Regions from separate parts of the Allocatelliglobosispora scoriae genome, predicted to be linked through region 1. Evidence: predicted binding sites of a transcription regulator. Region 1 holds the regulator's gene; each other region holds the start of a gene.

Region 1 (9,724 bases):
CAACACCTCGGCCGGACGCTCGTTCTCACCGGACGTAAGCATGCCCATGCTGCGCTTCACCACATCCTCAGTCAGTGCCTCACCCTTTTGGACCAGCTCGAGCAGCTCCATGAAGAGCCTCTCGGCGAGGGCGTTGTCGGCCGGGAATCCGGAGATGATGATCTCGTTGCCGCGCACCAGGATGTCGCTGACCAGCGCCTTTTCCAACAGTCGCAGCAGCTCGTCGCGAGGACCGAGCAGGTTGACCATGTGACGCGGGTCGGGGACCGTGAGCTTGGTCTTGACCCGCTGCGGAGTGATCTCTGAAGCTGGAACCGTGTCGGTCATGGGCTGGCCCGAGGGCCTATCGCCACCTGCTCTCCACCTCGTCGCGGCGCTGACCACCACATCGTATCCGCCCGGAGACACCATGCGCGATCACGTTCTTGCCCGCCCCTTACCGCGCCGTCGCCGCGCTACCGCCCGCCGAGGTCGCCGATCAGGGATTTTCGTGCAGGCCGGCCCTCATGGCGAGCGCCGAGATCCGCTATCCGCGGTCCCGCCAAGCGGGACAAATGGGCACACCGGCGCCGGATCGTGTGCGTTCTCCGTCGCCGGGACGACGGAGAACGCACACGATCGGGAAGCCGAACACCTAGCGCGCGAGCATCGGGCCGAGCGGAGCACCGCCGACGACGTGGGCGTGCACATGGGCGACCTCCTGGCCGCCGTGCTCGCCGGTGTTGAAGATCGTCCGGAAACCGCCCTTGAGCAGGCCCTCCGCCTCGGCCACCGCCGCGACGGCCGCGAGCACCTCGCCCGCGAGCCCGGGATCGGCCACGGCGAGCTCGGCCACGTCGGCGTAGTGCGCCTTCGGGATCACCAGCACGTGCGACGAGGCCTGCGGCCGGATGTCGCGGAACGCGAGCGTGGTGGCCGTCTCGTGCACCACGGTCGAGGGGATCTCACCGGCAACGATCCGGCAGAAGAGGCAATCGGTCACCGAAGCATCTTATGGGCAGATTCCCCGGCAGCCCTACCAGCGGTCGAGCCGGGTGGCGAGCAGGGAGAGGGCCGCGACACCCGCGGTCGACGTGCGCAGAACCGTCTCCCCGAGCCGCACCGGCGTCGCTCCGGCGGCGACGAAAGCAGCCAGCTCCCGGTCGTCGATGCCACCCTCGGGGCCCACGACCAGCACGATCTCTCCCGAGTTCGGCAGGTCGACCCGGCTGAGCCGCTCGGTCGCCTCCTCGTGCAGCACGAACCCGCCGGCGAGCCGCCCGGCCGCCTGAGCTGTCGAGACATCCGGCGCACCGCCGATCACCGGTACGAAGACCCGGCGCGCCTGCTTGGCCGCCTCCCGTGCCGTTGCGACCCACTTCTCCCGGGCCTTGGCACCCCGCTCGGCCCGCCACTGCGCCACGGACCGCGACGCCGCCCAGGGCACGATCTCGTCGACGCCGACCTCGGTCATCGCCTGCACGGCGAGTTCACCGCGATCACCCTTGGCGATGCCCTGGATGACGACGAGCCGTGGATCGGGTGCCGCGACCGTCTGCCGGGTGAGGATCTGCAGCTCCAGGCTCGCCTTCGCGGTGGCGGTGGCCCGGGCCGTGGCCGAACCGCCGCGCCCGTCGGCAAGGATCAGCTCCTCACCGACCCGCAGCCGCTGGACGCTCGCGGCGTGATGCCCCTCGGGCCCGTCGAGCGTGCAGGTGTCCCCGCCGGGCAGCGCATCGACCAGGAAGAGCGGTGCACTCACCGACTCAGTGGCCGTTGAACGCGTTGCGGATGCTGGTGAAGAAGCCGCCCTGCTTGGACAGCTCGGCCATCTCCTCGCCCCTGGCCTTGGCGAAGTCCCTCAGCATGCGTTCCTGGTCGGCGTCGAGCTTCGTGGGAGTCCGCACATCCAGGTGGACGAAGAGGTCGCCCCGGCCGGTGCCGCGCAGGTGCGGAACGCCCCGGCCCTTGACGCGCAGCGTGGAGCCCGGCTGGGTGCCCGACTTCACGTCGAGCGCCTCCTCGTTGTCGAGCGTCTTGATGGTGAGCCGGGTGCCGAGGGCTGCGGCGGTCATCGGGACCGTCACCTTGCAGTGCAGGTCGTCGCCCTTGCGGGCGTACACGTCGTGGGGTCGCTCGTGGATCTCGACGTACAGGTCGCCGGGCTGGCCGCCGCCGGGGCCGACCTCGCCCTGCTGGGCCAGGCGGATGCGCATGCCGTCCTCGACCCCGGACGGGATCTTGACGGTGAGCGAGCGGCGGGTGCGGACCCGGCCGTCACCGGCACAGGTGGCGCAGGGGTGCGGGATCGTCGTGCCGTAGCCCTGGCAGGCGGCGCAGGGGCGGGAGGAGACGACCTGGCCGAGGAAGGTGCGCTGCACCGACTGCACCTCGCCCTTGCCGTGGCAGATGTCGCACTGGGCCAGGTGGGTGCCGGCGGCGGTGCCCGCACCGGCGCAGGTGGCGCAGAGCACGGCGGTGTCGACGGTGATCGGCGCCTCGACGCCGAAGGCGGTCTCGTGCAGGTCGAGGTCGAGCCGGATGATCGCGTCGGCGCCGGGGCGGGTCCGCGGGCGCGGCCCGCGCGACGAGGTGCCGCCGAAGAAGGCGTCCATGATGTCCTGGAAGCCGACGAAGGGCCCACCGGGACCGCCGGGGCCGCCCATGCCGCCGCCGCCCGGGGCGAGCGGGTCGCCGCCGAGGTCGACCATCTGCCGCTTCTGGTCGTCGGAGAGGACCTCGTAGGCCGCGTTGATCTCCTTGAACTTCTCCTGCGAGGAGGGGTCCGGGTTGACGTCCGGATGGTACTGCCGGGCGAGCTTGCGGTAAGCGCGCTTGATGTCATCGGCCGTGGCGTCTTTGGGGACGCCGAGAATGCCGTAGTAGTCCTTAGCCACGAAGATCCTCTGTCGCAATATCGCAGGTCGCAGGTCGCTGTCGTTAGTGCTGTGCCAGCAGATCGCCGACGTAGCGTGCCACGGCGCGAACCGTGGCGATGGTGCCCGGATAGTCCATGCGGGTCGGGCCGAGCACGCCCAGGCCCCCGACGACGGTGTCCCCAGGACCGTAGCCGGTGCTGACTATCGAGGTGGCACGGAGATCGACGAACTCGTTCTCGTCGCCGATCCGCACGCGTGGTGCCATCTCCTGCTCGCCGATGAGCTTGAGCAGGATGACCTCCTCCTCCAGCGCCTCGAGCACGGGGCGCAGGGAGCCGGCGAAGTCCAGGATGCCACCCCGGGTGAGGTTGGCGGTGCCGGCGAGCGCGATGCGCTCCTCGCCGCGCTCGACCAATGTCTCCAGCAGCACCGTGGCGAGCACGGTCATGCTCGCCGAGAGGTGCGCGGGCACCTCGTCCAGGAGGGCCTGGACCAGCGGCGGCGCCGCCGAGAGCTGCTTGCCGCCGAGCTTGGCGTTGACCAGCCCGCGCAGCTCGGAGACGTCCTCGGGCGGGATCGGTGTGGGCAGCTCGAGCTGGCGCTGCTCCACCCGGCCGGTATCGGTGATCATGACGACCATCACCCGGGTGGTGCTGATCGGCACCAGCTCCAGGTGCCGGACGCTCGACCGGGAGAGTGACGGATATTGCACGACGGCGACCTGACGGGTGAGCTGCGCGAGCAGCCGGACCGTCCGATGCACGACATCATCGAGGTCGAGGGCGCCCATCAGGAATCGCTCGATCGCCCGGCGCTCGGCCGGCGAGAGCGGCTTGACCCGGGAGAGTCGATCGACGAAGAGGCGGTAGCCGCGGTCGGTCGGAACCCGGCCGGCGCTGGTGTGGGGCTGGCGGATATAGCCCTCCTCCTCCAGCACGGCCATGTCGTTTCGCACGGTCGCGGGAGAAACGCCCAGGCTGTGGCGCTCGACCAGGGACTTGCTGCCGACCGGCTCCTGCGTGGCGACGTAGTCCTCCACGATGGCGCGCAGGACGTCCAGCTTGCGATCGTCTAGACCCACACCGACTCCCTCCGCACGGATGACTGGCACTCTCGCTGAGCGAGTGCCAGTCTACTGGGGCGACGGTTCAGTGGCGACGGCAGGATTTTGATCACCATTCAACTCGGAAATGTCGGCTTTCCGTCAAGAGTGTTGTGTGGCGCTGGATGATCCATCGTCCTACCCTGACCGGCATGAGTGATACCCCCACCCCTCCGGGGCAGCCGGACCCGAATTCGCAGCCGCCGTCGGCGCCGTCGTTCGAAACCCCCCCGGCATACTCGGCGCCCTCCGCGCCGTTGGGCAACGCCGCCCCGTCGGGCTACGCCAACAGCGATGAGAAGACGTGGGCTCTCGTGGCCCACTTCGGCGGTGCCGCCGGCGCCGTCATCGGCAGTGGTGCGGGCGGCTGGGTCGCCCCGCTGATCGCGCTGCTCGCCAAGGGCAACGAGTCCCCCACGGTCCGCGCGCACGCGGTCGCCGCGCTGAACTTCCAGATCCTGGTCAGCATCATCGCGATCGTGAGCTGGATCCTGGTCTGCATCGTGATCGGCTTCGTCGGCGTCATCGCCGCCGTCATCGGTGGCGCGCTCTTCGGCATCCTCGCGGGTGTCAAGGCCAACGAAGGCGCGTTCTACAAGTACCCGATGTCCATCTCCCTGGTGAAGTGACTTACGCCAGAACCTCGCGGATAACCGCGTCGGCAAGGAGTCGGCCGCGCAGCGTCAGAGCTGCGCGGCCGTTCTTGTGCGCGGTCTCGTCGAGCAGGCCGTCGGCGAGCGCCTGTGCCACGGCGGCCGCGTCACGGATGGCGGTCAGGGGCATCCCCTCGGCCAGGCGCAGGCGCAGCATCACGTCCTCGACATAGCGGTCCTCGTCGGTGAGCAGCTCCCGGGCGTGGCCGGGCGAGACGCCGTCGTTGATGCGGTCGGCGTACGCGGCGGGGCGCTTCACGTTCCACCACCGGACGCCGCCGACGTGGCTGTGCGCGCCCGGCCCGATCCCCCACCAGTCGCCGCCGCGCCAGTAGAGCAGGTTGTGCTTGCACTGCCCGGCGGGTGTGGTCGCCCAGTTGGAGACCTCGTACCAGGAGAAGCCGGCGGCGCTGAGAGCCCGGTCGGCGGCGAGGTATCGGTCGGCCGCGACATCGTCGCTCGGCATCGGCAGGTCGCCCCGGCGCACCTGCTTCGCCAGGCGGGTGCCGTCCTCCACGATCAGGGAATAGGCACTCACGTGGTCGACTCCGGCGGCGATCGCGGAGGCGAGGGAGGCGGCGAAGTCGGCGGGGGTCTCGGTCGGCGTACCGTAGATCAAATCAAGATTGACATGCGCGAACCCGGCTTCGCGCGCCTCGGCCGCCGCGGCCCGCGCCCGGCCCGGCGTGTGGTTTCGCTCCAATATCTTGAGTACGCCCACCGCCGTCGACTGCATCCCCAGCGAGATCCGGGTGAACCCGGCCTGCCGCAGCCGCCGCAGCGAGGTGGCGTTGACCGACTCCGGATTCGCCTCCGTCGTGATCTCGGCGCCCCGAGCCAGCCCGAAGGCGTCCCCGACCGCGTCGAGCATCCGGGCGAGATCGTCGGCCGGGAGCAGGGTCGGCGTGCCGCCGCCGATGAAGACCGTCTGCACCTCGGGTGCCGAGCCGCCCAGCACCCGCTTGGCGAACGCGATCTCCTTCAGCGCCGCGCTCACATAGTCGCTCTGATCGAGCCCGCTCTCGCTCGGCGTGTAGGTGTTGAAGTCGCAGTAGCCGCAGCGGCTGGCGCAGAACGGCACGTGCAGATAGAAGCCGAAGCCCTTCCGACCCACGTCGGCGAGCGCGGCGTCGGGCAGCGCGCCGTCGGCCGGAACGGGCTCGCCCTCGGGAAGGTCTCCTGGCATACCACTAGTCTGCCCTGGTGACCTCAAATAGCGACCAGGCGGCCCGATTCGTTACGGTGACCAGCGCCCACGGCGTGACGACGATCACCCTCGACAGCCCGGCGAACCGCAACGCGCTCTCCATCGCGCTCATGACGCAACTGCTGGCGGCGCTCGACGAGGCGACCGCCGACGAGGCCTGCCGAGTGATCCAGCTCGATCACACGGGCCCGGTCTTCTGCTCCGGCGCGGACCTCAAGGAGACCCTCGCGTCGACCTCGGGTGGCGTACCGGTGCCGGTGTCGATGCTCGGCGATGTGCTCCTCGCTGTCGCCCAGTGCCCCAAGCCGGTGCTCGCGGTCGTCCGCGGACCGGCTCGCGCGGGCGGGCTGGGCCTGATCGCCGCCGCCGACCTCGCGATCTGCACCGATGAGGCGACCTTCGCCTTCTCCGAGGTGCGCCTGGGCGTCGTACCAGCGGTGATCTCAGCCACCGTCCTCCCCCGCCTGACTCCGCGCGCGGCGGCGGAGCTCTTCCTCACCGGCGACGTCTTCACCGGCCGCCGGGCCGCCGAGATCGGGCTGGTCACCGCATCCGTGCCGGGAGCTGAGCTGGACGAGGCGGCCGAGCGGCTGCGCGACTCGCTGCGGCGCGGCGGGCCGCAGGCGTTGCGCGCCACCAAGGAACTGCTGCGCGTCGACGGGCTGGCGGAGCGACTCGCCGCGCTGACCGAGCTCTCGGTCGCGTTCTTCGGCTCCGACGAGGGCCGGGAGGGCGTCGCTGCGATCCGCGAGAAGCGCAATCCGGCATGGGTGAGCCAAGGCCACTAAACTGACGCCGTGGTGGCGAAACGGCGCAAGGGTGCGGGCACGGTCTTCCTCGTGGTGGTCGCCCTCCTCGTCGCCGGTGGTTTCGCCGCCTATCTCGCCGGCCGCGATGGTGCCAAGCTGCCATTCCCACTGCCCAAGCTGTCCGGGTGCGTCGTCACGGCGGCCAACGACACGGGTCGCGACTCCTGGGCGCTCGACGTGACCCAGATGGCCAACGCGGCCACGATCGCCGCCGTCGGCATCCGCAAGAAGGTCCCCGACAAGGCGATCATCGTGGCGCTCGCCACCGCCCTGCAGGAGTCCAAGCTCGAAAACCTCGGCGGCGGCGACCGCGACTCCGTCGGTCTCTTCCAGCAGCGGCCCAGCCAGGGCTGGGGGACGGCGCAGCAGATCAGCGATCCGCGTTACGCCTCGACGAAGTTCTACAACGCGCTCGCCAAGGTGAAGGGCTGGGAGAAGCTCCGGGTCACCGAGGCGGCGCAGAAGGTGCAGCGCTCGGCCTTCCCCGAGGCGTACCAGAAGTGGGAGGACGAGGCCTCCGTTCTCGCCATGGCCCTGCTCGGCGGTGCCAAGGGTGCCGTGAGCTGCAACCTCCCGGACGACGATCCGGTCGTCAAGGGCTCCGCCGCCGTCGACCACGTCCTCACCGCGCTCGCGGCCGACTGGGCCGGCACAGCCACCACCTCCGCCGAGCCGGGCCTGCAGGGTGTCCGCATCGCCGCCGCCGACAACAAGCGCGGCTGGCAGCTCGCCCACTGGACCGTGGCCCAGGCCGCGGAGAACGGCGTGACCCGGGTCGCCTTCGACGGCCGGGAGTGGAGTACGGAATCAGGCGAATGGCGCGAATCCCAAGCCGTTGCGTCACATGTCCTCGTCGAGGTGTTTGCCTGATCGTGCCCTGGTGGGGCCAGGGCGGCATGCTCCGGAAACGCGAGATACCATCGGCTCTCGCGTGCCTGCACCCTCTTATTGTCGTGGGCTCGACCGGACACACCCCTAGGGGAGGACATGTCGAATTCGTCTTACTACGGCGACCTGACCGGTTATGAGCCGATCAGTGAAGTCGACCGCAAGGAGTTCCACGAGCAGGGCTTCCTGCTGCTGCGCAACGTTCTGACCGAGGAGCACCGGGCGGCCCTGGAGACAGCGGTCGACCGCGTCTACGCCGAGGAGGTGGCGGCCGGCAACGACAAGAACGGCACCGTCCACCTGCTGGGCTTCCTCAACCGTGACGAGCTCTTCGGCGAGCTGCTGACGCACCCGAAGGTGCTGCCCTACATGTGGGGCCTGGCGGGGTGGAACATCTACTCCCACCACAACCACCTCGACGTCACGCCCCCGGCCAAGGAGCCGGAGAAGCCCTACTGGGGCTGGCACCAGGACGGTTACCGGCAGAACTCCGACCCCGAGACCATGGACCCCAACCTGCCTCGGCCGATGTTCTCGCTGAAGATCGCCTATGTCCTCTCCGACCTGTCGGAGAACGGCCGCGGCGCCACCAAGGTCATCCCCGGCAGCCACCTGAAGAACTCGCTGCCGCGCCCGGCCGACCTGAGCGTGCACAACCCCGACCCCGAGGGCACCGTGGAGATCACGGCGAACCCGGGTGACGCGTTCATCTTCGACCGCCGCCAGTGGCACTCCCGCTCGACGAACCTGTCGACGATCACGCGCAAGATGCTCTTCGTCGGCTACACCTACCGCTGGATCCGTCACCTGGACGCGATCGATTTCGACCCCAACGGCGAGTGGTACGCCAACCGCACCCCCGTCCAGCGCCAACTCCTGGGCGAGGCCCCCCACAGCGCGAACTACTGGGGCATCAACTGGGACGGCTACGTGGACGACGAAATCCCCCTCCGCAAGGAACTTAAGACCAGAGGCCTACTAGACCGCAACATCCCCTGGCTGAGGTAAGCCCCCAAAATTCGCGTTGATCAAGGGAAGACTCGCCGCATATCGGGCACCCGGGATGGTGAGTCTTCCCTTGATCAACGCGAATTGATACGACGGCCCCCGCGCACCGGTAGGTGTGCGGGGGCCGTCGCGGTGTTCAGGTCAGCTGCCGTTGGTGATCAGCGAACCCTTGTCACAGCCACCGAAGACGTTGGCGGGGCTGTTGATGGCCGGAGACAGACCGACGATGCCGAGGAGCGAGTCCGACGCGCAGACCTGGATCGGCACCAGGTTGACGCCGGTGTTGCTGAGCAGCGGGATGACCGCCTGCTGCTCCCGGTCCTCGATGGTGGTCATGGCGTCCGTGCAGCTGCCGACGACGGTCGTCGGCGAGTTGAAGCCGGCCGCGGCGCCCACGCCCATCACCGCGGTCGAACCGCAGGTCTGCCAGGCGAGCGCGTCGAGCGAGGAGCCGCTGAAGAGCGAGAGCAGGCTCTTCGGCCCGTGCTCGTGATCCGGCGCCGTGATCTTGGTGCTGGCGTTGTCGCAGTCACCGGTGACGGTGTTGGGGGAGTTCAGCGCCACGGTGGCACCGACGCCGCCGACGACCGTCGAACCGCAGACCTGCCACGGCGCGAGGTTGACCGAGCTGTCGTCGAAGAGCGAGATCAGGGCCGGTGCCGTGTCCTGCTTGAGCTTCACGTTGGCGTTGGTGCAGTCGCCGAGGACGGTGTTGGGCGACGAAGCGGCGACGGCCGCACCGACCCCCGCCGTCGCGGTCGAGCCGCAGAACTGCCACGGCGCCACCAGCAGCGAAGACCCGCCGAAGACGGAGAGCAGCGGCTGCACCGTGTCGTTGGCGCCCAGACCGAACGCGTTCTTGGTGACCGCCTTCGTGATCGCCTGCGCACTCGAGTTCGGCGCGGTGAGCACCGACGCGGAGCCGAGCTGGGCCGGACCGGTGGTGGGCGAGGCAGCGGCCGAGGTACCCATCGCGGCTACCGTCGCGATCGCACCGACGGCGACAGCCCCCGCCTTCTTTATCTGCATACTCACTCCTATTTGGACAGGCCGCCCCGGCTGAGCACGCGCGGATAGCCAGAGCGGTGAACACTGCACACTGCGTAACGATGCTTGATCGTTGGAGTTACTCAACGTTGTGAAATGCAGTACGGGGCGAGTCCACAAGGGACTCGCCCCGTACGGGCGTTGCCACAGAC
Region 2 (9,724 bases), 780 kb from region 1:
GCTCATCGGCGACCTCGCCGCCACCACGGAGCTGCTGCGGCGGTCGGCTCAGCCCGCCCAGCTGGACCGGACGGCCGGACTGGGCAGCGAGTGCGTGGCGAAGGCGCCGCAGGTCGGTGCGGGCATCGTCAACATTGGCGAGGCACTGCGGCTGGCAGGTGGGTAGGCTGATCGATCATGGAGGCCTTCACCGAGGAACACCGGGACGGCGTCGTCGAGCTGCTCCGCCGTACCCTCCTCACCGAGGACGTGACCGAGGCCGACGAGATCGTCGGGCGCCTGCGCAGGCCGATCGGAGCAGGTCACGGGCTTGACGGACCCGGGCCGGTCGAGCCGGGGGTGGTCGGTCCGGCCGTCACCGGCACCGGCGGGGCCAAGCCCGGACTGGTCGAGGTCGAGCACGGCCGGGTCATCGGCGTGGTCCTCGCCTCGATCGGGCACGCCGACCCGAGCGCGGGCCACCTGGACCTGATCGCGGTCGACCCCGAGCACCAGCGCAAGGGCATCGGCTCCGCGCTGATCGCCACCGCCGAGGACGAGCTCGCCGCGCTGGGCTGCACGGTCGTACGGATCGCGGGCAACGCCCCGGACTATGTCTGGCCGGGCGTCGACGTGCGCTACACCCCGGCGGTCTGCGCCGTCGTCGCCTCGGGCTACCACCACGACCAGACGGCCTGGAACATGACGGTCGACCTCACCGATCCGACCTCGCGGGCGCTGCGCTCGACGGCGGAGGCGGAGTCCCGGTTGATCCAGGTCGGGATCGACATCCGTACGGCCACGAGCGAAGACCTGACCGCCCTGCTGCCCGTGATCGACGAGGAGTGGGGTGGCGCCTGGGTACGCGAGGTCGCCGCCGCCCGCGGCTGCCACGTGGCGCTCAAGGAGGGTCAGCCGGTCGCGTTCGCGGCGTGGGGTGGTGCCCGGTCGAGCTGGTTCGGTCCGATGGGCACCCTGCCGGCCGCGGAGGGTCTCGGGATCGGCTCGGTGCTGCTGCGCCGGTGCCTGCACGAGCAGGCGTCAACGGGGATCACGAGGGCGCAGATCGGCTGGGTGGGGCCGGTGCCGTTCTACTCCGGCGCCGCCGACGCCTTCATCGAGAGGGTCTTCTTCCTCTACCGCAAGCCCTTACACACCTAGCCTCCCGCCGCCGGACCGCCGCGCGGCACGGGCCGCCGCTCGTCACGTTTTGCAGCAAAGCGTGGCTATTTCGCGCCAAGTGGCCACGCTTTGCTGCAAAGCGTGACGCGGCACGCGGACGGAGCGACACGCAGCAAGATCGGCGCAACTCTTGAAGAGTTGGTCCTAAAATGCGTCGCCGCTCGGGCAACCCGCTCCACATCCGTGTCCGGATAAGACCAACTCTTCAAGAGTTGCGGGTATGCGAGCCTCGCATTTCGGGCAAGATGCGCATATGGACGCAGTGGCTACGCGCCCCGCCAACACCAACGGCGCGGCAATCATGATCGCCGCCACGGCAGCCATGGGCGGCTTCCTCTTCGGTTTCGACACCGCCGTCATCAACGGGACCGTCGACGCGATCCAGGGCGCCTTCAACATGAACGCCTTCGTGCTCGGCTTCGTCGTCGCCTCGGCCCTGCTGGGGTGCGCGGTCGGTGCCTGGTTCGCCGGACCCCTCGCCGACAAGCACGGCCGGATCCGGGTGATGGTAATCGCCGCCATCGTCTTCGCGGTCGGCTCGGTCGGCTCGGCTGTCGCGATCGGCCCCATCGACCTGACGATCTGGCGGGTCGTCGGCGGTCTCGCGGTCGGCGCGGCGAGCGTCATCGCACCGGCGTACATCGCGGAGATCTCCCCCGCCGCGATCCGGGGACGCCTCGGCTCGCTGCAGCAGCTCGCCATCGTCGTGGGCATCTTCATCGCCCTGCTCACCGACTACGCGCTCGCCGAGGCCGCGGGCGGGGCGAGCGAGCCGCTCTGGTTCGGCGTGGACGCCTGGCGCTGGATGCTCGCCTCCGAGGTGATCCCGGCGGCCGCCTATCTGATCATGGCGTTGCGGATTCCGGAGTCGCCGCGCTACCTCGTCCGCAAGGGGCGCATCGAGGAGGCACGGCAGGTGCTGACGCGGGTCATCGGCGACGACGCGGACGCCCGCCTCGCCGAGATCCAGCGGTCGATGATCGGCGCCAACGACAAGGTGCAGCTCTCCGACCTCAAGGGTCCGCGCTTCGGGCTGCTGCCGATCGTCTGGGTCGGCATCCTGCTCTCGGTCTTCCAGCAGTTCGTCGGTATCAACATCATCTTCTACTACTCGTCGACGCTGTGGCAGGCCGTCGGCTTCACCGAGAGCGACTCGCTGCTCATCACGGTGATCACGAGTGTGACGAACATCGTCACCACGCTGATCGCGATCGCCCTCGTCGACAAGGTCGGCCGCAAGCCGCTGCTGCTGTTCGGCGCCGCCGGAATGGTGCTCACGCTCGGCGCGATGGCCTGGTGCTTCGCCAACGCCACCGTCGTCGGCGACACCGTGACGATGAGCCCGGTCACCGGCAAGGTGGCGCTCGTCGCCGCCAACCTCTACGTGGTCGCCTTCGGCATGAGCTGGGGACCGGTCGTCTGGGTGCTGCTCGGCGAGATGTTCAACAACACGATCCGGGTGACCGCACTCGCCGTCGCGGCAGCCGCCCAGTGGATCGCCAACTGGCTGATCACGGTGACCTTCCCGCCGCTGTCGGACATCGGGCTCGGCCTCGCCTACCTGATCTACACGATCTTCGCGGCGCTGGCGTTCCTCTTCGTGCTCAAGGCCGTCCGGGAGACGAAGGGGCGAGAGCTGGAAGAGATGTGATGTATTTCCACGCCCGGACCTCGGCGGCGGAGACGGGCTGCAGCCAGGAGCGCTCCCTGCGCACCGAGCGCCCGATGTGGAAGGACGTCACCCCGATCGCACGCAGCACCGGCACCTGAGCGGGAACGAGCCCGCCCCCGGCGAGGACGAGATCGCCGTCACCCGCGTCGATCCGCTGAGCGAGCCGGGTCAGCCCGGCGGCGACGCCGTTGGGCGAGCCCGCGGTGAGTACGGCGTCCAGCCCCGGCAGACCGCGCACCACCTCGAAGGCCCGGCTGTAGTCGCGGGAGTGGTCGATGGCCCGGTGGAAGGTCCACGGCCGCCCGTCGAGCACGTCGGCGATCGCGACACACGCGTCGGCCGCCACGTCACCGGCTTCGTCGAGGAACCCGAGCACGAGACCGTGCACGCCCGCTTCGATGAGGTCGGCTGCTGCGCGTACCAGCCGAGGGAGATCGACCACCGCGAAGCCGGCCTGGACGCGGACCATGGCCCGGACGGGCAGGTCCGTGCTCGCCACCACCTGGGCGGCGAGGCGGGGATCGGGGCTGAGCCCGTCGGCGGCCATGTCGGCGACGAGTTCCAGCCGGTCAGCGCCACCCGCCTGAGCGGCCTCCGCATCCGCCGGGCTCAGGGCGATGACTTCCAGCAGAGGGCTCACGGTAAATAAACCTAACAAATGAGATGGGCGGGCCGCATAGCGACCCGCCCATTCACGTATTCGGACTCTTAGAAGTCCATGTCCCCGCCACCGGGGCCGGCCGGCGCAGCGCCCGCCTTCTCCGGCTTGTCGGCCACGACGGCCTCCGTGGTCAGGAACAGAGCCGCGATCGAGGCGGCGTTCTGCAGCGCGGAGCGCGTCACCTTGGCGGGGTCGATGATGCCGGCCTTCAGCATGTCGACGTACTCGCCGGTGGCGGCGTTGAGGCCGAAGCCCGCCTCCAGGTTGCGAACCTTCTCCACCACGACGCCACCCTCGAGGCCCGCGTTGACGGCGATCTGCCGCAGCGGGGCGTCGAGCGCCACCTTCACGATGTTGGCACCGGTCGCCTCGTCGCCGACCAGGTCCAGCTTGTCGAAGGCGTTCTTGCCGGCCTGCACGAGCGCGACGCCACCACCGGGGACGATGCCCTCCTCGACGGCCGCCTTCGCGTTGCGAACGGCGTCCTCGATGCGGTGCTTGCGCTCCTTGAGCTCGACCTCGGTGGCCGCGCCGACCTTGATGACCGCAACACCGCCGGCCAGCTTGGCCAGGCGCTCCTGCAGCTTCTCGCGGTCGTAGTCCGAGTCCGACTTCTCGATCTCGGCACGGATCTGGTTGACGCGACCGTTGATCTGGTCGACGTCACCCGCACCCTCGACGATCGTGGTCTCGTCCTTGGTCACGACGACCTTGCGGGCCTTGCCCAGCATGTCGAGGCCGACGGCGTCGAGCTTGAGCCCGACCTCCTCGGAGATGACCTGGCCGCCGGTGAGGATCGCGATGTCCTGCAGCATGGCCTTGCGGCGGTCGCCGAAGCCGGGCGCCTTGACGGCGACGGACTTGAACGTGCCGCGGATCTTGTTGACGATCAGGGTGGCGAGAGCCTCGCCCTCCACGTCCTCGGCCAGGATGACGAGCGGCTTGCCCGACTGCATGACCTTCTCGAGGATCGGCAGCATGTCCTTGACGTTGGAGATCTTGCTGTTGGCGATCAGCAGGTAGGGGTCCTCGAGGACCGTCTCCATGCGCTCGCTGTCGGTGATGAAGTAAGCCGAGTTGAAGCCCTTGTCGAAGCGCATGCCCTCGGTGAGCTCCAGCTCGAGCCCGAAGGTGTTGCTCTCCTCGACGGTGATGACGCCTTCCTTGCCGACCTTGTCCATCGCCTCGGCGATGATCTCGCCGACGGTGGAGTCACCGGCGGAGATGGAGGCGGTGGAGGCGATCTGCTCCTTGGTCTCGACGTCCTTGGCGAGCTTGGCCAGCTCATCCGCAACGGACGCGACGGCGACCTCGATGCCCCGCTTCAGGGCCATCGGGTTCGCGCCGGCCGCGACGTTGCGCAGACCCTCGCGAACGAGCGCCTGGGCCAGGACGGTCGCCGTCGTCGTGCCGTCACCGGCGACGTCGTCGGTCTTCTTCGCGACCTCCTTGACCAGCTCAGCGCCGATCTTCTCGTACGGGTCCTCGAGCTCGATCTCCTTGGCGATGCTCACACCATCGTTGGTGATGGTGGGGGCACCCCACTTCTTCTCGAGCACGACGTTGCGGCCCTTGGGACCGAGCGTCACCTTGACGGTGTCGGCGAGCTGGTTCATGCCCCGCTCAAGGCCGCGACGAGCTTCCTCGTCGAACGCGATAATCTTGGCCATATCGGCGTTGTCCTCCTGGACACTCGCGGATCGCCCCGTGTGACGGGGACGAAACCGCCTGTTTGACGCACCTTCAGCACCCGCGCATGAGCGCGGGCGGGTCTCCCGCACCGCGAGTCCCACGCTCCCCGGACTAGCGAGGAGCAGGGTCTCCGCACGGGAGACGTGAGCCGGTCGGGCGGACGAGCCCGCGACGACCGGCACCGCTTGCGCGATGCCTTTCACCGCTCGACCGTTGGCACTCACCGGCGGCGAGTGCCAATACCCTGTTTAGCACTCTCACCCACCGAGTGCAAGCTAACGCCAAGATCACAACACCCGCCAGAGTGGGTTGCAATCGACAAACATGCGCATGCGTCGAGGCCCCGCCCCCTGTCACACTTTGCAGCAGAACGTGGCCATCAGTGCGCTGATGGCCACGTTCTGCTGCAAACCTCAGGGGGGTACGCCGTCAGCCGAGCTCCGCCACCAGCTGCCGCGTGTCGACACCGTCGATGCCCCGCTGCTCCGTATACGTGAGCAACACCCCACCGAACTGGAAGATCGCGATCGGCACCGACAGGACCAGGGTGATCACCGCGCTCGCCAGCCCGAAGGCGAGCGGCAGCGCCTGGGTCGACATGATCCCGCCGCCGCCGATCGCCTGAAGGGTGAACTGCACCGCACTGGTGACGAGGCCGCCCGCGACCACCAGGAGATAGGTCATCGCCAGCCGGCCGAGGACCTGTCCCCGGTTGCCGTTGAAGATCCGGAAGGATCGCGCGAGCGGGTTGCCGCCCTCGAAGAGCAGGACCGGTCCGAACATCGCCCAGGCGATGAAGAGATAGATGCCCGGCAGCACGCAGGCGAGGAAGCCGAGCCCGATGCCGAGACCGAAGAGGATCGTCCAGCCGAACAGGCCCGGCGACCGGCGCAACCCGTAGCTCAGCGCCTCGCCGACGGTCACCGGCACGCCACCGGCACGACGGGTGACCGAGTAGGTCGCCGCGGCATAGCCGACGCTCTGCAGGTAGTAGACGACGATGAACAGCACCACCATGATCAGGAAGAACGCGGCGGGCGCGCCGATGGTGCTGCCCAAGCCCTGCATGTCGATCCCGCCGCCGGCGGAGGCGGCGGATGCGCGCTGCAGGTAGAGGTCGCTGGTGCCGGCGAGCGCGACGAGCAGGCCGACGTTGAGAACGAGCCCGGGCAGCAGGTGGCTCACCGCGAAGATCGCGAGGAGCGGCTGCCAGCCCGCCTTGACGACCCCGGTCAGGCGGGCGAACCAGCCACCGATGCCGACGCCCTGCGGATTGACGAGCGGATCGTTGTGACGGTCGGCGGCTTCGGGGCCGCGAGGTAGGCGGAGTCCGGCGGAAGGTAACCCCGTGTAAGTTCGGACATTGAGATGTGCCTTTGTGCGAGGGGAAAAGCAAGTTCCGCCCACGCTGCCAGGGGGCTGCGTGGACGGAACTTTTGGATCAAAGCTTGTGGTCAAGCCGATCATCGGATCAAAGCTTGTTGCCAAGCCGATCAGGCGATTAGGTGAACCTTCTCTGCCTGCGGGCCCTTCTGGCCCTGCGCGATCTCGAACTCAACGCGCTGACCGTCGTCGAGCGCCTTGTAGCCGTCCATCTCGATTGCGGAGAAGTGGACGAACACGTCCTGTCCTCCATCGACCGCGATGAAGCCGTAGCCCTTCTCGCTGTTGAACCACTTGACGGTGCCCTGTGCCACTGTGACACTTCCTCACTTCGATGGTGCTGGGTCCTTCGACCCCCGGCGCGGCGTTCGCTCGCCGGAACCTCAGACATCGACAGACCCGGGCGGGGGAACGCGATCCCTGAAGCTAGCCTCGCACGCTACACGAGCAACGGCAGTCCCGCACAGCCCCAAATCGGACACCTTGAGCGCCTAAAATCTACGCTGGGTCGGCCAACCGACTACTCCCCGTCACCACCGGCAGGGTGTATCGGTTGATCGATGCGTGAAGACACGTCTGCCCCTCGTCCTGCTGGCCGTCACCGCCATGTCCGTCGGTGGCACAATGCTCTTCCTGGAGGTCCGGGACCACCCGCGAGCTGCGGCGACAGTTGTCGACCACCCATCGCCGAGCGCCGCGCAAGCACCATCCGCAGCGACCAGAGTGGTCGCGCAGGGCCCGTCGGCCGTGCCCACCGTGAGCATCCGGGCGACCAGACCGGGGTTCTTCTCCTGGGCCCTGTTGGACCGTCGCAGTGGCACTTTGACCGGTTCGTCCAATCTCGCCGAAGCCAGCGACACCATGTCGATGGTGAAGGTCTGGCTGGCCGCCGACTACCTGACGACGATCGATCCCTTACCCACCGAGAAACGGCTCCGCGAACTCACCCGGATGATCGTCGATAGCGACAATGCGGTGGCGACCGAGACCTATGCGCGCAACGGCGGTGCAGTCACGATCACCCGGATGGCCGCGAAGTGCGGGCTGACGGAGAGTTCGCCTCGCGACCGGTGGAGCACGACCGTGGTCTCCGCCCGCGATGTCGCCCGGCTGGGTGACTGCATCGCCGACGGCACCGCGGCCGGACCGCGATGGACGAAGTGGCTGCTCACCCAGATGCGCGGCGTCCGGGGCGAGGGCGACTTCGGCGCCCGGACGATCTTCGACGAGCCGGAGCGCAGCCGCATCGCCATCAAGAACGGCTGGTTCATGCGCGAGGAGGACAAGCTCTGGCACATGAGCTGTCTGGCGATCAGCGAGACCTGGTCGCTGGGCATCCTGGTGCGTTACCCGAGCAAGCTCGGCATGGACCACGGCCAGCAGGTCTGCCACGACGTCGCGGCCGCGGTCCTGAAGAAGTAGCTCCGCCACGAGTAGTTGTTCTACCCGGGCGGGTAGAACAACTACTCGTTTGAGCGAGCGGCTTACGCGGGCCGACGGGCCGTGATGACCCGGAAGCGGTTGGCGACATAGGCGCCGTCCGTCAGGGCTGAGTTGGCGGCGCGGTTGGCGCCGGTGGCGTGGAAGTCGGAGAAGGCGGCGGACTGATTGACGAAGACACCACCGGTGAGGTTGGCCGAGATGTTGACCCCGACCTCCAGCGCTGCCAGCTCGGCCGCATCGAGCACCTGCTCGTCGGTGGAGTAGACGACTGCCGTGATCGCACCGCGGTCGCCGACCGTACGCCGGAACACCTCCAGCGAGTTCTGCGTCGAGTCGGTCGGGATGGCGAACGTGATCGGCCCGAACCACTCCTCGTCATAACCGGTGGTCGACTTGATGAGGGTGGGGCTCCAGCAGGTCGCGTCCGGGTAGGCGGGGTGCGCCAGCGGCTGCGCGGCGAGCACCACCTCACCGAGCTCGGTGACGGAGGTGAGGCGGGTCAGCACGTCGGGGTTGACGATCGCGCCGGTGAACTCGACCGCCTTGGCCGGGTCGGCGGTGAGGCCGCGTACGGCGTCCGCGATCCCGGTGACCACGTCGTCGAAGCTCTTCGGCCCCGCCTCGGTCGTGATGCCGACGGCCGGGATGAGCAGGTTCTGCGGCGTCGTGCACATCTGCCCGCTGTAGAGCGTGAGCGAGAAGGCGATGTTGCGGCACATGCCCGCGAAGTCGTCCGTCGAGTCGATGATGATCGTGTTGACGCCGGCCTTCTCGGTGTAGACCTGCGCCTGCGTCGCCGACGCCTCCAGCCACTCGCCGAACTGCGTCGAACCCGTGTAGTCGATGATCTTCACCTCGGGGCGGATCGCCAGCACGGCGGCGAGGCCCTCGCCGGGCGCCTCCGGCGCGAGCTGCACGAGGTTGGGGTCGAGGCCCGCCTCGGCGAGCACCTCGCGGGCGATCTTCACCGTGATCGCGAGCGGTGCGATGGCGCGCGGGTGCGGCTTGACGATGACCGGGTTGCCGGTGACGAGTGAGGCGAAGAAGCCGGGGTAGGAGTTCCAGGTCGGGAACGTGTTGCACCCGATCACCAGCGCCACGCCCCGGGGCGCGATGCGATAGGTCTTGTGCAGCGTGTCGGCCTTCTTGACCCAGGTGACCTCACCGACCTGGCGGGTCTGCTCGGCGTAGCCGTAGGCGACCGCCTCCAGCGCCCGGTCCAGCGCGTGCGGGCCCCCGGCCTGGAACGCCATGACGAAGGGCTGGCCGGTCGTGAGGTGCACGGCGTTGGCGAGCTCGAAGACGTTGCGGTGCAGCCGCGCGAGGATCTCCAGGCAGACACCGGCGCGCACCTGCGGGCCGGCGTCGCGCCACGCGGGCAGCGCGGCGGTCGCGGCAGCGATCAGCGCGTCGGCCTCCGCGCGCGGATATTCGATCCCCAGGGGTACGCCGAAAGGCGACACCTCGGTCGCCACGCGCTCGCCCACTCCGGCCTGACCGAGCGGGAACTCCCCGCCGAGATAGGCGGCGAACGCGGCCTTCCCGTCGGCGGCAGCGGTCTCGCCGTAGACCTTCGGACTCGGCGATTCAGGGTATGCCGACCAGTAGCCGCGCTCGGCGATTGCCTGCACGGCCCGGTTCAGCACCTCTTCATGGGTGGCGAAGAAGTCAGTCATGCCTCCCATCCTTGCGCACAAGTGCTCCACACCACA
Region 3 (9,724 bases), 1.8 Mb from region 1:
CGGCGATGACCGGAACGCCGTGGCGCCGACACGCCCGGACCGCTTCCATGATCGCGGTGATCTGCGGGACCCCGACACCGGCGACGATCCGGGTGGTGCAGATGGCACCCGGGCCCAGGCCGACCTTGACCGCGTCGGCACCGGCCTCGACGAGCGCCATCGCGCCCTCGAAGGTGGCGATGTTGCCGCCGACGATGTCGACCTCGGTCTCCTTCTTGAGGCGGGCGACGAGCTCGGGGACCGCGCGGTTGTGCCCGTGCGCGGTGTCCACCATGATCACGTCGACACCGGCCTCGACGAGCGCGCGGGCCCGCTTGTAGCCGTCCTCGCCGACGCCGACCGCGGCACCGACGCGCAGCCGGCCGGCCGGGTCCTTCGCCGAGAAAGGATATTGCTCGCTCTTGGTGAAGTCCTTGACCGTGATCAGCCCGCGCAGCTTGCCCGCGTCGTCGACGAGCGGCAGCTTCTCGACCTTGTGCGTCCGCAGCAGCTCCAGCGCGTCGGCCTTGCTCACCCCGACCGGCGCGGTGATCAGCGGCGTCGTCGTCATGATCGCGCGGACCGGGGTGGAGAGCTCGGTGACGAAGCGCATATCGCGATTGGTCACGATGCCGACGAGCGTGCCCGCGGCATCGGTCACCGGCACGCCGGAGATCCGGTAGCGGGCGCAGAGCGCGTCCACGTCGCGCAGCGTGTCATCGGGCGAGCAGGTGACCGGATTGGTGATCATGCCGGCCTCGGAGCGCTTCACGAGATCGGCCTGCGCCACCTGGTCCTCGACCGAGAGGTTGCGGTGCAGCACGCCCAGACCGCCCTGACGGGCCAGCGCGATCGCCATCCGGGCCTCGGTGACCGTGTCCATGGCACTGGAGACGAGCGGGATCTGGAGGGTCACGTTGCGGGTGAGCCGGGTCACCGTCGTGACCTGGCTCGGGATCAGGTCCGACTCGGCCGGCAGCAGCAGCACGTCGTCGAAGGTCAGCCCGAGCGGGATCGAGCGTGCGGAGTCGGAATCAAAAGTCGAGTCGCCGGTCAGGTCCATGAAATCCCCTTCGAGCCCGGTGCAAGCGCGCGCGACACACCGCGCAGCTTTGCTTTCCCTGCTTATCCTACCGACGGCCGGAGGTCGACATCCCACCGGAGGCCGGGGGGCACTACCGTAAAGGGGTGCACGATGAGCCGCTCGACCCATTCCACGGCGATCCCACGGACCCGGCCGCTGACCTCGGCGCCCTCGACGGCGAAGAGTTCGACGAGCTGACCCAGCAGGAACGCCAGGACCTGATGGACGACCTCGGCGAGCTCGAGGTCTTCCAGGTGCTGCTGGGGCCGCGTGGCATTCGGGGCCTGGTCATCGACTGCCAGGACTGCCAGGAGCCGCACTACTTCGACTGGGACCTGCTGCGGGGCAACCTGCGCCACCTGCTCGACTCGGGCCGCCCACGGGTGCACGAGCCGGCCTACGATCCGGATCCAGAACGCTATGTGAGCTGGGAATATGCCCGCGGCTACGCCGACGCCGTCGACGACATGGCCGAGGGCATGGACGAGCCCACCAGCTAGAACGATGCCGGTGGGGCGCCCAAGTGCGGGATGGGCGTCACACCGGCATCGGTCATGCGTTCGTGGCGCGACCAGCACGTGTCGCACCACGAGCCAGGGTCACACCACGAGACCCTGGCGGAAACCCGCCGCCACCGCGTGCGCCCGGTCACGAGCACCGAGCTTGCGGAAGAGGCGGCGGGCATGGGTCTTCACGGTGTCCTCGGAGACGAAGAGCTCGCGCCCGATCTCCGCATTGCTTCGCCCGTCCGCCATGCCGCGCAGGACCTGCAGTTCCCGCTCGGTCAGGGTGACGGAACGCACGGGGCGCCCCACCGGCAGCTGCCGGGTCTCCAGGGAGATCTGGTCACCGTCGAGCGTGGCATCGGCACGCTGCGCGGGAACCATCGTGGACGTGCCGGTCTGCCCGGGCAGCGGCGGCCGGGTCGGCCACCCCGCCCGTACCGGCCCGTTGACACCGGGCGCCGATCTGCCGACCGGCGCACTGGTCCAGGCACCCGACGATGTCTGGCCGGTCGGCCTCGTCAGGGACTGGGTGGACATCGCTTGGCCGACGTGGCGGCCGGCCGGCGTACCGGCTGGGATTCTCTCCATCACCAGCAAGAGCGCCTTGGCCGCGGCGGCGACCACCTCATGGTCGCCACCACCGATCAGGCCGCGCGCGCCCGCGTCGATCGCGGCCCGCGCGGTCTGCGGGTCCTCAGAGCCGAAGAGGACCATCGTGGCGGCCGGAGCCACCGCGAGGACCCTTCGGGTGAAGCCGACCGTGTCCGGCCGACTCAGCCCGGTATCCACCAGGATGATGTCGGCAGGGTGGCTGACTAGCTGGGCGATAGCGTCGGTCGTGGTGACCGCGGTCCGCACTGCGGACCCGATCCCCAGACGGTGGGCACAGGCGGCGACACTCTGGGCGGCCGGCACGGAGCGGACGCATACGAGGACGGTCTGCACGGTTATCCCCCTCTCCTCTACGGAGAAGACCACGAGAAACCCAGATCATTACGCGAAATCCCCGGAAACTGTCGAAAACTCTTTGATCCCTCGCCGGATCGGGCGAGGCGGGATGACCGTGACAGATGGCGTGTGACAGCCGTCCGTAGGAGGAGTAGCGTATTCCGACGGTGCTTGAGGACCGATGTTTGAGTCCCGCGCCCACGGGGGATTACTTGGTCAAACGACCCCACTGCGCCGCCTGCGACGCTCAAGCCATCGGGAGGAGTCCGATGACCAACGTCCGCAGACTTCCTGGTCCAATCGCTGACATCTGGGAATGGCAACATGAGGGTGCTTGTCGCGGACGCGACAGCGCTCAGTTCTTCCACCCGGATGGTGAACGCGGTTCGTCACGAGGACGTCGCGAGATAGCCGCCAAGAAGGTTTGCACCAATTGTCCTGTTCGTGCGGAATGTGCCGCACATGCACTTCAATCCAGAGAGCCTTACGGCGTCTGGGGCGGCTTCACGGAGACCGAGCGCCTGCGCCTGCAGAACGTCGGATGGCTCGACCTCGCCGATCGCCGGCATGGCCGAGTCGACGTCCGCCGCCTCGAGGCGCGTCTGGTGCCGAGCCAGCGATAGCCCGCGTTACTTGATGCTCACCCGGACGGAGTGCCAGCCAGTGGCTCCGTCCGGGGCGGGCGGGGCCTCGTCCTGCGTTTGCGTGACGCCGTCGCGATCCGTCGCCCGCACGGTGAGCCGGTGCTCCCCCGGCGTCGCCTGCCACTTCAGCCGCCACTGCCGCCACGTGTCCTCGGAGACCGCGCCGAGCAGCTCCGCGACCTGCCACGGCCCCTCGTCGACCTGAACCTCGACCTTGTCGATGCCCCGGTGCTGCGCCCACGCCACCCCGGCGATCACGACCTCGCCCGCCGACTTCGAGCCGCGCGGCGTGTCGATCCTGGACTCGGTCTTGATCGGCCCCTGCGCCGACCAGCCCCGCGGCACCCAGTAGGCGTCGAAGGCGTTGAAGGTCGTGACCTCCCACTCGGCGATCCACTTGCACGCGCTGACATAGCCGTAGAGCCCCGGCACGATCACCCGCACGGGAAAGCCGTGGTCGATCGGGAGCGGCTCGCCGTTCATCCCGACCGCGAGCAGCGCGTCCCGGCCGTCCATCAGCGTCGCCGTCGGGCTGCCGCAGGTCCAGCCATCCACGGACCGACTCACCACCTGGTCCGCGCCGGGCAGCGGCTTCGCGCGCTCCAACAGATCCTTGACGGGTACGCCGAGCCAGCGCGCATTGCCGATGAGGTCGCCACCCACCTCGTTGGAGACGCAGGCGATCGTGATGTAGCGCTCGATCATCGGCATCGCGAGCAGTTCGTCGTAAGTGATCGTGATCTCCTGCTCGACCATGCCGTGGATCCGCAGCTTCCACGTCTTCGGGTCGACCTGCGGCACGATCAGCGCGGTGTCGATGCGGTAGAAGTCGTCATTGCTGGTCACATAGCCCGGCAGGGTGTTGTCCGGCAACGGCAGCGGCGAGTTGGTCGGCGCCGGCAGGGTCACCTGGTCCCGCGCCTCGGCGACACCCCGGCGCTGGGTGAACATGCGCCCCGCACCGCCGACGACGACCGCGGCGACCCCGGTCCACCCGGCGATACGCAGGAAGCGGCGCCGCCCGTCGGGCTGCCCGGCGGCCTGGGCCGCATCGGTCGTCTCGGCGAGCAGCAGCAGCCGCTTCAGGGCGACGACGGCGAGCCCGGCACCGATCAGCGACGGCAGCACCCAGGCGGGATCGGCGTGCGGCCGGGTGAGCGCGGCAGCGGCGCCGACGACCCCGAAGAGTCCGATCCCGGCGATGCCGAGGGCGAACCGGCGCGCCGCCAGGATGCCGATGAGCGCGGCGAACCCGGCCAGGATGATGACGGTGCCGATCTGGAGCGCGATCTTGTCATAGGTCCCGAAGAGCCGGATCGCCAGCTCCTTGCCGCCCTCCGGCACGTGGTCGACGATCCAGCCGCCGACGGCCACCACGGGACCGCTCTGCGCGCCGGTGATGATCGCGATCAGCTCGCCCGCACCCAACGCGACCGCGGCCGCCACGACACCGGCGATCGCTGCTCTTCCTCTGCCCACCATGACATCAGTCTCCGCCTGAAGGTAAGAGACCTCAACATCGACGCCCCTTACCGGGGTCTTACGGGATGCGGGGAGTCGCTAGAATCCGCGACCACAGCGGCTTGATCGACCCCCGACCAGGCCGATGACCCGGGGAGACACGGATGCGGAGAGCGCCTGCGGTTCTGGCGGCCCTACTCATGGCGGCACTGGCGGGCTGTTCGGCGTCGCCACCGCCCGGCACGGACGGCGATGTCGGCAACGAATGGGCCGCCCTGCCGGCCGCGGTGGCGTACCTGCCGAAGGCCGGCGACTGCTACCGGTCGAGCTGGCTCGAGCAGGACGCGCGCCGCGACGACAACGTGGTGCCGTGCGACTCGACCCACTTCGCCGAGACTGCCTTCGTCGGCGAGTTCACCGGTGCGGCGGCCCGGCTCACGTCGCCGCCGTCGCTGTCGTCCAAGGACCCGGCGGCGATCGCGGCACAGGCGACGGCATTCGCGGAGTGCGACAAGCAGGCGACGGCGTATCTGGGCCGGTCGTGGTACTCGCTCGACACCTACATCGACATCGCGCTCCCCACCAACAGCGCCTGGTCTGCCGGAGTCCACTGGTACCGCTGCGACCTCGGCCAGTACCCCTTCAACAGCAGCAGCAACAGCGCCGCCTCGCGGAGCAAGAGCCTGAAGGCGGAGCCCGCCACGCCGGTCTGCGTGAACATGAAGAACGACAAGTGGCCGATCGTCAGCTGCACGGCGAAGCACAACACGGAGTTCGTCGGCGGTTTCGCCTTCACTCCCGCCCAGGCCCCGACGGCCGGCACCGACGCCTCCTGGGCGCCCATCCACAGCCGCTGCATGAAGCTCGTCGCCGGCTACATCGGGGTCAGCCTCGACCGGGCCCGGTCCCAGTGGACCGACTACGCCTACTCGACCTACAGCAAGACCCACTGGGACAAGGGTCGGCGGATCATGCGGTGCTTCGTCTACATCCGCAACAGCTCGATGACGAAGTCGGCGAAGGGTACGGGCGGCAAGGGCGTACCCCGCTGGTCGTGATCTGACAGCAAGCGGCCCCGGCGCTCGTGAGGGAGCGCCGGGGCCGAAGTGTTGCTGGTGCTTCGTCGATCAGAAGCCCGGGCCGTGCTGGTGGCCGTGGCCGCCGGCGCCGTGCGAGTGCCCGTGGCCGCCGGCGCCCGCAGGCTCGGCGTTCTTCGGCTTCTCCACCACGAGACCCTCGGTGGTGAGCAGCAGACCGGCGATCGACGCGGCGTTGACGACCGCGTTGCGGGTCACCTTCACCGGGTCGACGATGCCGGACTTGACCAGGTCGACGTAGGTGCCGGTCGCCGCGTCGAGGCCCTCGCCCCACACGGACTCGCGGACCTTCTGCACGACGACGTAGCCGTCGAAGCCGGCGTTCTGGGCGATCCAGCGCAGGGGCTCGTCGAGCGCCTTGCGAACGATCGCGACACCGACCGCCTCTTCGCCGGTCAGACCCAGGTTGCCGTCGAGCACGTTGGCGATCTGCGCGAGCGCCGCGCCGCCGCCGGGGATGATGCCCTCGTCGACAGCCGCCTTCGTCGCCGAGATCGCGTCCTCGATGCGGTGCTTGCGCTCCTTCATCTCGACCTCGGTCGCCGCGCCCGCCTTGATGACGGCGACGCCGCCGGAGAGCTTCGCGAGCCGCTCGGCGAGCTTCTCCTTGTCCCAGTCGGAGTCGGCGGCCGCGATCTCGGCCCGGATCTGCTCGACCCGGCCCTTGACCTCGTCAGCCTTGCCGCCACCCTCGATGATGGTGGTGTTCTCCTTGGTGACCACGATGCGACGGGCCTGGCCCAGCGACTCCAGACCGACCGAGTCCAGCTTGTAGCCGAGCTCGGAGGCGATCAGCTCGCCGCCGGTCAGCACCGCGAGGTCCTGCAGCATCGCCTTGCGGCGGTCGCCGAAGGCCGGGGCCTTGACCGCGCAGACCTTGACGGTCTTGCGGATCGAGTTGACCACCAGCGTGGAGAGCGCCTGGCCCTCGACGTCCTCGGCGACGATCAGCAGCGGCCGGTTGGTCTGGAGAACCTTCTCCAGCAGCGGCAGCAGCTCGTCGATCGACGAGATCTTCGAGGTGGTGATGAGGATGTAGGGGTCGTCGAGAACAGCCTCGCCCGCCTCCGCGTCGGAGGCGAAGTGAGGGGAGATGAAGCCCTTGTCGAACTGCAGGCCCTCGGTCACCTCCAGCTCGGTGGTGAGGGTGGAGCCCTCCTCGACGGTGATGACGCCGTCGCGGCCGACCCGGTCCATCGCCTCGGCGATGAGCTCGCCGATCGTGGCGTCCTGGGCCGAGATCGTCGCGACCTGCGCGATGTCGTGCTTGTCGGCGACCGGGGTCGCCTTCGCGAGCAGCGCGTCGCTGATCGCCTTGGCAGCCAGGTCGATGCCGCGCTTGATGCCCATCGGGTTGGTGCCCGCGGTCACGTTGCGCAGACCCTCTTTGACCAGCGCCTGTGCGAGCACGGTCGCCGTGGTGGTGCCGTCGCCGGCAACATCGTTGGTCTTGGTGGCGACCTCTTTGACCAGCGCCGCACCGAGGTTCTCGTACGGGTTGCTCAGCTCGATCTCTTTGGCGATGGTGACACCATCATTGGTGATCATCGGGGCGCCGAACGACCTGCTCAGCACCACGTTTCGCCCGCGCGGGCCCAGGGTGACCTTGACCACGTCGGCGAGCGCGTTGACGCCGTGCTCCAGCAGGTGCCGGGCGTCATCCGAGAAGCTCAGGATCTTCGCCATAAATTCTTTCTCTCCCTATTAGCGACGCCCCGGCCCTCCACGTGCGTGGAGTGCCGGGGCGTCAGCAGGTCACTTCTCGATGACCGCGAGGACGTCGCGGGCGGAGAGCACCAGGTACTCCTCGCCGGCATACTTGATCTCGGTGCCGCCGTACTTCGAGTAGACGACCTTGTCGCCAACCTGAACGTCAAGCGGAACCCGCTTGCCGTTGTCGTCGAAGCGGCCGGGGCCGACAGCGATGACGGTGCCCTCCTGGGGCTTCTCCTTGGCGGTGTCGGGGATCACGAGGCCCGACGCGGTGGTGGTCTCAGCCTCGTTCGCCTGGACCAGAATGCGGTCCTCGAGCGGCTTGATCGCAACCTTCGTCGCGGTAGTCACGGGCATACCCTCCTGGGGTACTTGTAAACGAACCTGACTATCGATCGGTCCCGTCGTCGCGGGTGCCGGTTCCGGTCGATTCCAATGCCCTCACGAGGTCGTGAGCGCTAACCCGAAGTTAGCACCCGACGTTCGAGAGTGCTAAGCGAAGGTTATGTCGGGAGTTAGCACTCCGTCAAGCAGAGTGCCAACACAACGCTTCCTGAGCTGCCCCCGGTCACGTTTTGCAGCAAAGCGTGGCCTGGCTGCGCCAGGAGACCACGCTTTGCTGCAAAACGTGACCGGGGGTCGGCGCGGTGCCCGGGTCAGGGAGAATCGGCGGGTGCATCCCCTTCCCCTGACCACACCGGCCGGCCACGCCGCGCTGCTCGCCGCTCATCAGCTCGGCGAGGTCGATCCGCTGGCGGCGGCGAGCCGGCTGCGCGGGCAGGGCATCGATCCCGAGCTCGCCTCGGCGGCGCTGACCCAGGTCGCGCTGCGGCGCAGGGCGGTCGGGAAGTTCGGCCCGGACGCCGAGCGGCTGCTCTTCACCCGGGCCGGTCTCGAGCAGGCGACCCGGCCCGTGGTGGCGGCTCGACGGGCGCAGCGGCTGTGGGGTGCGGGTGTGCGTACCCTCATCGATCTCGGTTGTGGGTTGGGGGCCGACGCGATGGCCTGCGCGCGGGCCGGCATCAGGGTGACCGCGATCGAGGCCGATGCCGAGACCGCGGCCGTGACCGGCGCGAACGTCGCGACGCTGGGGCTCGACAGCCTGATCGACGTGCGGCACGGTGACGCGACCGCCGCCGACCTCGACGGATACGACGCGGCCTTCTGCGATCCGGCCCGGCGCAGCGGCGGGCGCAGGGTCTTCGATCCGGCCGCATACTCGCCGCCGTGGGACTTCGTGGTCGGGCTCGCCGGGCGGGTGCCGATCACCGTGCTGAAGCTCGCACCGGGCATCGATCCGGCGCTGCTCCCCCACGGCGCCGAGCTGGAGCTCGTCAGCGTCGACGGCGAGGTGGTGGAGGCGGCGGCCTGGTGCGGCCCCCTCGCGACGGTGCCCCGCCGGGCGACGGTGATCCGCGGCACGATCGCGCACCAGCTCACCGGAGGCGGCCTCGCCGAGGCGCCGGTCGCGAAGCCCGGGGCCTTCATCACCGACCCCGACGGCGCGGTGGTCCGGTCGCACCTCGTCGCCGAGTTCGCGCAGGCGCACGGCGGATGGATCGGCGACCCCACCATCGCCTACGTCTGGAGCGACGAACCGGTCTCCTCGCCCTTCGGCCGCTGCTTCGCCGTCGACGAGCTGCTCCCCTTCTCGCTCAAGCGGCTCCGCACGGCGCTGCGCGACCGCGGGGTCGGCCGGGTCGAGATCCTCAAGCGCGGATCGGCGCTCGACGTCGAGCAGCTGCGCCGCGAGCTCCGCCTCGCCGGGCCGACGGGAGCATCGGTGCTGCTCACCATGGTCGCCGGGCGGCCCTTCGCGATCATCGCCAACCCCGTTTGAGCTTCTAGACTCGGGTCCGTGGCCAACGGAACCCCTGCGACCGTCCTGCTCAGCAAGCAGAAGGTCGAGCACTCGCTGCATACCTATGAGGTCTCCCCGGAGACCCCGAATTACGGTGCCGTCGTCGCCGAGGCGATCGGCGCCGACCCGGCCCGGGTCTTCAAGACACTGATCACGACCGTGGACGGCGCGCTCACCGTCGCCGTCGTGCCCGTCACCGGCGAGCTGGACCTCAAGGCGCTCGCCTCGGCCGTGGGCGGCAAGAAGGGAGCCCTCGCCGAGCGGGCCGCGGCCGAGAAGGCGACCGGTTACGTGCGGGGCGGCATCAGCCCGCTCGGACAGCGTACGAAGCTGACGACGGTCATCGATGCCTCGGCCCTCGACGCGGATCAGATCTTCGTCTCGGCCGGGCGGCGCGGGCTCCAGGTCCGGCTCGCACCGGAGGCGCTCGT

Evidence for each region. The regulator HrcA, encoded in region 1, represses chaperone genes, less so after heat shock. The targets are predictions, from matches to a motif close to GGTTNGCACNCTCNNNNNGAGNGTGCNAACC.
Region 2: the regulator HrcA is predicted to act here: its motif matches at 5,433-5,463, upstream of groL (chaperonin GroEL).
Region 3: the regulator HrcA is predicted to act here: its motif matches at 7,946-7,976, upstream of groES (co-chaperone GroES).

Annotation. Positions count from the first base shown of each region.
Region 1 covers NZ_JACHMN010000002.1:2,386,208-2,395,931, forward strand. Annotated here, with positions in the region: gene F4553_RS16335 (PhoH family protein) at 1-327, opposite strand, end outside; gene F4553_RS16340 (HIT domain-containing protein) at 635-982, opposite strand; gene F4553_RS16345 (16S rRNA (uracil(1498)-N(3))-methyltransferase) at 1,016-1,741, opposite strand; gene dnaJ (molecular chaperone DnaJ) at 1,746-2,876, opposite strand; gene hrcA (heat-inducible transcriptional repressor HrcA) at 2,920-3,939, opposite strand; gene F4553_RS16360 (DUF4870 domain-containing protein) at 4,113-4,589, shown strand; gene hemW (radical SAM family heme chaperone HemW) at 4,591-5,799, opposite strand; gene F4553_RS16370 (enoyl-CoA hydratase-related protein) at 5,817-6,608, shown strand; gene F4553_RS16375 (hypothetical protein) at 6,618-7,499, shown strand; gene F4553_RS16380 (phytanoyl-CoA dioxygenase family protein) at 7,617-8,525, shown strand; gene F4553_RS16385 (hypothetical protein) at 8,667-9,554, opposite strand.
Region 2 covers NZ_JACHMN010000002.1:3,161,440-3,171,163, forward strand. Annotated here, with positions in the region: gene F4553_RS19995 (S8 family serine peptidase) at 1-166, shown strand, start outside; gene F4553_RS20000 (GNAT family N-acetyltransferase) at 178-1,140, shown strand; gene F4553_RS20005 (sugar porter family MFS transporter) at 1,415-2,812, shown strand; gene F4553_RS20010 (copper homeostasis protein CutC) at 2,766-3,473, opposite strand; gene groL (chaperonin GroEL) at 3,542-5,164, opposite strand; gene F4553_RS20020 (hypothetical protein) at 5,616-6,371, opposite strand; gene F4553_RS20025 (cold-shock protein) at 6,680-6,883, opposite strand; gene F4553_RS20030 (serine hydrolase) at 7,134-7,991, shown strand; gene paaN (phenylacetic acid degradation protein PaaN) at 8,054-9,697, opposite strand.
Region 3 covers NZ_JACHMN010000002.1:4,150,620-4,160,343, reverse strand. Annotated here, with positions in the region: gene guaB (IMP dehydrogenase) at 1-1,042, opposite strand, end outside; gene F4553_RS24550 (DUF5319 domain-containing protein) at 1,168-1,563, shown strand; gene F4553_RS24545 (response regulator transcription factor) at 1,663-2,514, opposite strand; gene F4553_RS24540 (WhiB family transcriptional regulator) at 2,787-3,140, shown strand; gene F4553_RS24535 (molybdopterin-dependent oxidoreductase) at 3,147-4,643, opposite strand; gene F4553_RS24530 (septum formation family protein) at 4,787-5,680, shown strand; gene groL (chaperonin GroEL) at 5,750-7,405, opposite strand; gene groES (co-chaperone GroES) at 7,475-7,783, opposite strand; gene F4553_RS24515 (class I SAM-dependent methyltransferase) at 8,106-9,272, shown strand; gene ybaK (Cys-tRNA(Pro) deacylase) at 9,291-9,724, shown strand, end outside.